DNA from 2 places in the Pseudoalteromonas sp. T1lg76 genome. Region 1 is predicted to be linked to the other one. Evidence: predicted binding sites of a transcription regulator. Region 1 holds the regulator's gene; the other holds the start of a gene.
The links. The regulator sigma-54, encoded in region 1, starts transcription at its own class of promoters, with help from an activator protein. The targets are predictions, from matches to a motif close to GTTGGCACGNNNNTNGNNT.

Region 1 (3,418 bases):
GCTTAAGTTCCGGCTCCCAATGTGGGTTAGGTAAAAAGCGGGCATCGAACACATAGTCGGCATTTTTTGGGATGCCGTGTTTAAAACCGAAGGATTCAAAGGTGATAAGCAGTTGCTTATCTTTTTTACCTAGTACCTTTTCTCGTATCATCTCGGCCAACTGGTGAACACTTAACTCACTGGTATCAATGATAAAGTTGGCGTGAGTGATCAACACATCCAGTAGTTGTTTTTCTTCGCGGATGGCCAAGTCTAGAGGCAGGTTTTGCATCGACAGCGGGTGCAGGCGTCGGGTTTCTGAAAAGCGTTTGATCAGGGTCTGCTCGTCACTGTCGAGGTAAAACAGTGTCGGTTGTGAAAATTCTGGTAGGTAACCTAAGATATCGCTGAATTCTTGTTCTTCTTTGGGAAGGTTACGAACGTCTATGCTGACGGCAATTTTATCGTAATTGTCGGAAACGCTGCGCACCAGGGCGGGCAATAGGTTGACCGGGATATTATCGACACAATAGTAGCCGAGATCTTCAAGTACATGCAGGGCGACGGATTTACCGGAACCGGAGCGCCCACTGACAATAATCAAATCCATTTATCCACCCCTTGCCGAGCCATATGCTGGCATTAAAGTTAAACACTCGAACTTATCAATCGAACTTCTCAGTCGCACTTTTCAGTCGAATTTTTCAATCGAACTTCCCATGTGGTGCCCTAGGCAACCATTAACTGGTACAGTTCCTGGTCACTGGTGACCGATCTTAGCTGCTTACAGAATTGTTTATCTTTAAGTTTATCAGCAATTTTCGCCAAGGTCTTGAGATGTTGATCGCATTGATCGCCTGGTACAAGCAGCGCCACAAAAATATCAACGGGGCGATTGTCGATGGCGTCAAAATTGATGGCTTCACGGTTGGTGACGATAATGGCCAGGGTATTCTCTATGCCTTCAAGGCGACCGTGTGGAATGGCAACCCCTTTCCCTATGCCAGTGCTGCCAAGCTTTTCACGAGCCAGAAGGGAATCCAGTATAGCTTGCTCACTGAGGTGGGGGATATGTTGGTGTGCTACCTGAGAGAGGTATTCCAACATTCTTTTTTTGCTATTAAAAAGGACCGCAGCCTTGCTGCAGTCCTTGGAAAAAAGTAAATCTAAGCTCATTTTAATGACGAGACAATTTCTCTTTATGTTTGATTACCTGGCGGTCTAATTTGTCAATTAAGCCATCGATCGCCGCGTACATATCCTGATGCTCTGCGGTGGCAAACAGTTCGCCGCCGTTTACATGAAGTGTTGCTTCTGCTTTTTGTGTGAGTTTCTCGATATCAAGAATAACATGCACATTATTAATGTGGTCAAAGTGACGCTCTAATTTGGCAAATTTACTATTTACATAGTTGCGAAGAGAGTCTGTGATTTCTACATGACGACCGGTAAGATTTAATTGCATAAGCATTTTCCTTCTTGTCTAACGTCTATATCAAGCTTTTACGTTGATTTGACGGTGGTATGGCCAACGATTCACGATATTTTGCAATCGTTCGTCGAGCCACTTTGATTCCTTGCTCTGCTAGTATGTCGGTAATCTTGCTATCGCTTAACGGTTTTACAGGATTTTCCGCGGCTACTAGCTTTTTGATCAATGCTCTAATCGCTGTGGATGAGCATTCACCTCCATTCTCGGTATTCACATGGCTGGAGAAAAAGTACTTTAACTCAAAGATCCCACGTGGCGTGTGCATGTATTTTTGTGTGGTAACACGAGAGATTGTTGACTCGTGCATTTCCACCATTTCTGCAACGTCGTTAAGGACCATTGGCTTCATTGCTTCTTCGCCATGTTCAAAGAATGCCTGTTGTTGCTGAACAATGCAATTAGTTACTTTAAGTAAGGTGTCATTGCGTTGCTCCAGGCTCTTTATAAACCATTTTGCCTCTTGCAAGTGAGAGCGAATAAATTGGCTGTCACTTTGTGATTTGCAGTTGCGACCCAGGGATGCGTAGTGATCGTTGACACGTATCTTCGGCATGCTGTCGGGGTTTAATTCCACCTTCCAGCGACCCTTGACCTTCTTCACCGATACATCCGGGATCACATACTCCGACTCTTCGCGCACTATGGTCGCGGCGGGCTTGGGATTCAGGCTGTGTATCAGTGTCATCACCTCTTTCAACTGGGCTTCTTTAAGCTTAGTCTTTTTCATTAAGGTGCGGTAGTCACGGTTACCAAGCAAATCAATATAATTACAAACTACCTCTTTCGTCTCGTTAAGCCAAGGGGTTTGAGGCGAAAATTGCTTGAGCTGGATCAACAAGCACTCTTGTAGTGAGCGGGCGCCAATACCAATGGGATCAAACATTTGAACTCGCTTAAGAACGGCCTCTATTTCGTCGAGTTCAATCTCTTCTTCCAGCTCATCATGGTTGATGCTTTCGAGCAAGTCCTCGGTGCTAACGGTAAGTAAGCCGTTGTCGTCGATGGCTTCGATAATCGCGGTAGCAATGGCTTCATCTATGGCGCTAAACGGGGTGAGGCGTAATTGCCACATCAGGTAATCGTGCAAGGTTTCTGTGGTTTCGCCTTGGTAAATAGACTCGTCATCGGGCATGGGCCCAGATGCAACCGGGGCGGCACTGATGTACTCGTCCCAGGATACATCCATGGGCAGCTCATCGCTGATCGAGTCATTGTTAAGGGCGTCGCTGCTTTCAACTTCGTCCTGATTGCTTGTGCTGTTATTGCTTTGAATGTCGCTATCGCTGTCGGCCGCCGAATTTTTATCGCGTGGCAGGTCACTATCGCCGTAATGCTCTTCTTCGATTTCGAGCAAGGGGTTGGCATCAAGCGCTTCTTGAATTTCTTGTTGGAGATCCAAAGTACTGAGCTGCAACAGGCGGATAGCCTGCTGCAATTGTGGGGTCATTGTTAATTGCTGGCCTAGACGCAGCTGTAATGATTGCCTCATGTACTCTAACAATCCTTTTGTGATTAAAGTCTAAACTGCTCACCTAAATACACATCGCGTACTGTTTGATCTGCTAATACCTGTTGGGGAGTTCCTGATGCGATTAGCTCGCCATGGGAGACGATATAGGCAGTTTCACATACATCTAATGTTTCGCGCACATTGTGATCGGTAATAAGAACGCCAATACCACGGTTGCGGAGGTGTTCAATGATTTTCTTAATATCTAGCACCGAAATAGGGTCAACACCAGCAAAAGGTTCGTCGAGCAGAATAAATTTCGGGTTAGCGGCGAGGGCGCGGGCAATCTCCACACGACGGCGTTCGCCGCCGGACAGGGCCATGCCTAATGACTCACGAATATGCTGAATATTAAATTCGTCCAGCAGACCTTCGAGCTCGCTTTCACGGCCGCTTTTATCCAGGTCCTTACGGGTTTCCAAAATAGCCATCAGGTT
Region 2 (3,418 bases), on a different contig from region 1:
GCTTTTTCCCACCACCCAAAGGCCTATCAAACCAAGGCACGACTCATTTATGCCCTCAGTGCTGGTTTTAGCTTTTATGTTGCCTGGAATATTTGGACCCTGCTGGGCATAGTGGCGGGACAGTTGCTGCCTGACTTAACCAATCTTGGTCTCGATTTTGCCATTGCCACCACCTTTATCGCCCTAGTGATCCCGGCCATTAAAAACTGGGCAACTCTGGCCTGTGTACTGGCTTCGGGGATAAGTGCTGCGGTGCTCAAGTCCTGGCAAGTAGAATTATGGCTGGTGTTTAGTGCTCTCATCGGCATGAGCGTTGGCTATGTGCTTAGTCGCGGGAGGGTGCAATGATCACCACCATATTACTGATGGCGGCCATTACCTTTGGCAGTCGTTATTTATTTTTACACCATGCCCTGCCATTTCGGGTCGGCGCAAAAATGCAGCGTTTTTTAAGCTTTAGCGCCCCGGCCGTGCTTACCGCCATCTGGGTGCCCATAGTGGTTTTACCTGGCAATCAGTGGCAGTTGAGCTACCAGAATCCGTATCTGGTTGCGGCCCTTGTCGCCATTATTACCGCCTATAAAAGCCATAGTATCTACGCCACCACCCTGCTTTCCATGGCGGTCTTTTTTGCGCTGCGATAATACCAATTCACTTAAATAGCCAACGCAATATCTGCTCACATACTTAACAGCATTGGTATAACAAAAAAGGGGCCGTAGCCCCTTTAAAGTCTTAAAATAGTCTCGGCTTAATTACACCAAGACTTCATAGGCCAAAGGCCCGTTATTTATTCATTTAAATACTCGTCAAAGTCATCGCTGCCGAGATGCTTTCTCAGCTTGCGCTGTTCTAAATAATCGTCCAGCTTCTTTTTTACCTTGCGCTTGCGACGGTCGTTTTGATTGCGTCCCATCGCTTCATATTCATCTGCAACAAATTCGTCTTCAAACGCATCATAGGAATATGTTTTACCCACAATACACTCCAATAAATCTAAATCAGTTATCACCGCTCCCCAACTTAGGTGCGGCGAATTCAGGGCTAGGCGCCTTCGAGTGAATAAATAGCCGCTAAATCGCAAACTGGAAAGTGAGATTTTTTTATCGTTTCAATAAACATAATTGATTAATAATTATACCGCCTTAATTCGTAAGGTTATTCCACCTTGGATAGCCCGTTGTGGATCCGCCTTTGCCGCCAGGGTCCTAGGTCGGCTTTTGCCGCCATGGACCGCGGTACTAGGGTGACGCAGGAGCAGTTACCTAGCAGGCTGACAATTGAGCAAATGTTTTAATCCACGGCAAAGTTAATTTCACTAAAAGTTAGTAAAAGGCACTAAACAAGGCATTGGCAGCACACAAGATGAAATTATAACGCTATGATTTTTATCATCTTTATTAATTGGCACCGAAATTGTATTAGTCATAGCGTCAACAGAATAACAGGAATTATCACCATGAAAACCAGCACGCTAGCCATTATCTCTGCCATTAGCCTTTCTGGCACCGCCATCGCCGGGGAAGCCAATTCGCTCTCGTTTGGCTCTGAGCAATGCAACATTGAATTTAAAAACGATGTACGCATCGAGCCGCAGCGTTTACAGATCACCAATACCAATAACCAGCACCTGGTGTACAGCTCAGGTCTGCTTGAAGTCGATGGTCAACCCGTTGAGTTAAATGCCGAGCAACAACAGGCCCTGGACGATTACACAGATAAGGTACGAACCTATATGCCCGAGGTGGCTCAAATAGCCCTGGATGGCGTTAAGATCGCCGGCGTTGCCCTAGAAGAAGTCGGCGCCGCATTTGGCATCAGTCACAATGAGGCGCTGAGCGATATAGTTGAAAATATCGGCATCAATATTGAACAGACCTTCTACCAGGACGGTGCCTTTGTAATGGGCAAACAAAGCTTTGAACAATTAGGCAATGATATTGAAAGCCAGTTTGATGAGGACTTTGAACAAGCCGTAGAGCAGGCCATGGTGCAGTCTATCGGCAGTATATTTATCGCTCTGGGCTCTGAGTTATTAGGCTCAGGCGGCGACATGGATGAATTTGAGCAACGTATGGAGCGCCTTGGTGAGCAGGTCGAGCAAAGAGTTGAGCTGCAAGCCTCGCAAATAGAACAACGTGCGGATGCGCTATGCCATTCATTTAGCGAGTTGGCGCAACAAGAAGCTCAGCTGCTTAGCATGATCCCCGAATTGAAAGAGTATCAGCTGCTAAGTAACTAAGCCTTTGGCATGCCCATTGGCGTAACCTTCGCCTTACCCTTTTGCACTTGCAGGCAGAGCGCCCCTAAGCGGGCCACTGCCTTTTCTATTTCCTCGCTCCATTGCACCCCAAAACTCAGGCGTAAACACTGGCGATATTTGTCGGTGGCGCTAAAAATAGCTCCCGGAGTAATGCTGATCCCCGCCTCCAGCGCCAGGTGGAACAAGGCAACAACATCATACTGCGACGGCAGTTGCAGCCACAATACACAGCCTCCCTGTGGATTGGTCATTCGGGTGCCAGGCGGAAAATGCCGCTGCACCAAGGCCCGCATCCGCTCTTTATTGAGCGCCAGGCGCTGGCGCATCACCCGCAGATTTTTATCGTAATCGCCGCTATTCATAAATTCGTACAGGGTCCACTGATTCATCAGTGACGACGCGCAGCTCATGGCCCGCTTTAAACGCCGCGCCTGAGGCGCAAACTTGCCGGCTATCATCCAGCCCACGCGATAGCTTGGCGCGGCGGTTTTTGACAGCGACGAGCAGGTGATCACCTTGCCCTTGGTCGAATAATACTGAGCAGGTTTGGCGCCATCGGGCTCGTAGGCAAGCTCCCCATACACATCATCCTCAATTAGCACCGCACCTTGATCCTCCACTAAATGCACCAGACGTCGGCGTCGCTCCTCTGGCATTTTCGAGCCTAAGGGATTGCTAATACTGGTGGAAAAGATGCAGGCCTTAATATCATGCTCGGCAAACGCCTGCTGCAGATCTTCGACACACACCCCTTGTTGCGGGCACATGGGAATTTCTATCACCTTGAGTCCCAGACTCTCCAGCATTTCGATAATGCCAAAATAACAGGGCGACTCTATGGCCACTATATCCCCCGCCTGAGTGACACACTGCACAGCGATATGCAGCGCTTCCTGGGCACCATTGGTAATGATCAACTCATCACTGTTAACGCCGATGGCAAAATCCAGGTAACGGTTGATGATCTGCTTTTTTAGCGCCGCAAAACCATCCAGGGGGCCATAATTGATAGCCTTATGCCCGGCCACATTCATCACTCGCCGCATGGTCCGGCTCAGCACCTTATCGGTGGGGTTTACCGCCACCGGGTTGGCTATCCCCAAGGGCACCACGGCGGCACGATGCAAACTGTCAAAAACCTGCTCAATCAAGGCC

Region 2: the regulator sigma-54 is predicted to act here: its motif matches at 1,404-1,422, upstream of C2M35_RS13610 (YggN family protein).

The regions. Positions count from the first base shown of each region.
Region 1 is NZ_PQCE01000034.1:81,943-85,360, forward strand. It holds gene rapZ (RNase adapter RapZ) at 1-589, opposite strand, end outside; gene ptsN (PTS IIA-like nitrogen regulatory protein PtsN) at 709-1,155, opposite strand; gene hpf (ribosome hibernation promoting factor) at 1,157-1,444, opposite strand; gene C2M35_RS12830 (RNA polymerase factor sigma-54) at 1,470-2,960, opposite strand; gene lptB (LPS export ABC transporter ATP-binding protein) at 2,984-3,418, opposite strand, start outside.
Region 2 is NZ_PQCE01000037.1:23,544-26,961, forward strand. It holds gene C2M35_RS13595 (AzlC family ABC transporter permease) at 1-348, shown strand, start outside; gene C2M35_RS13600 (AzlD domain-containing protein) at 345-644, shown strand; gene C2M35_RS13605 (PA3496 family putative envelope integrity protein) at 791-979, opposite strand; gene C2M35_RS13610 (YggN family protein) at 1,460-2,242, shown strand; gene C2M35_RS13615 (aminotransferase-like domain-containing protein) at 2,239-3,418, opposite strand, start outside.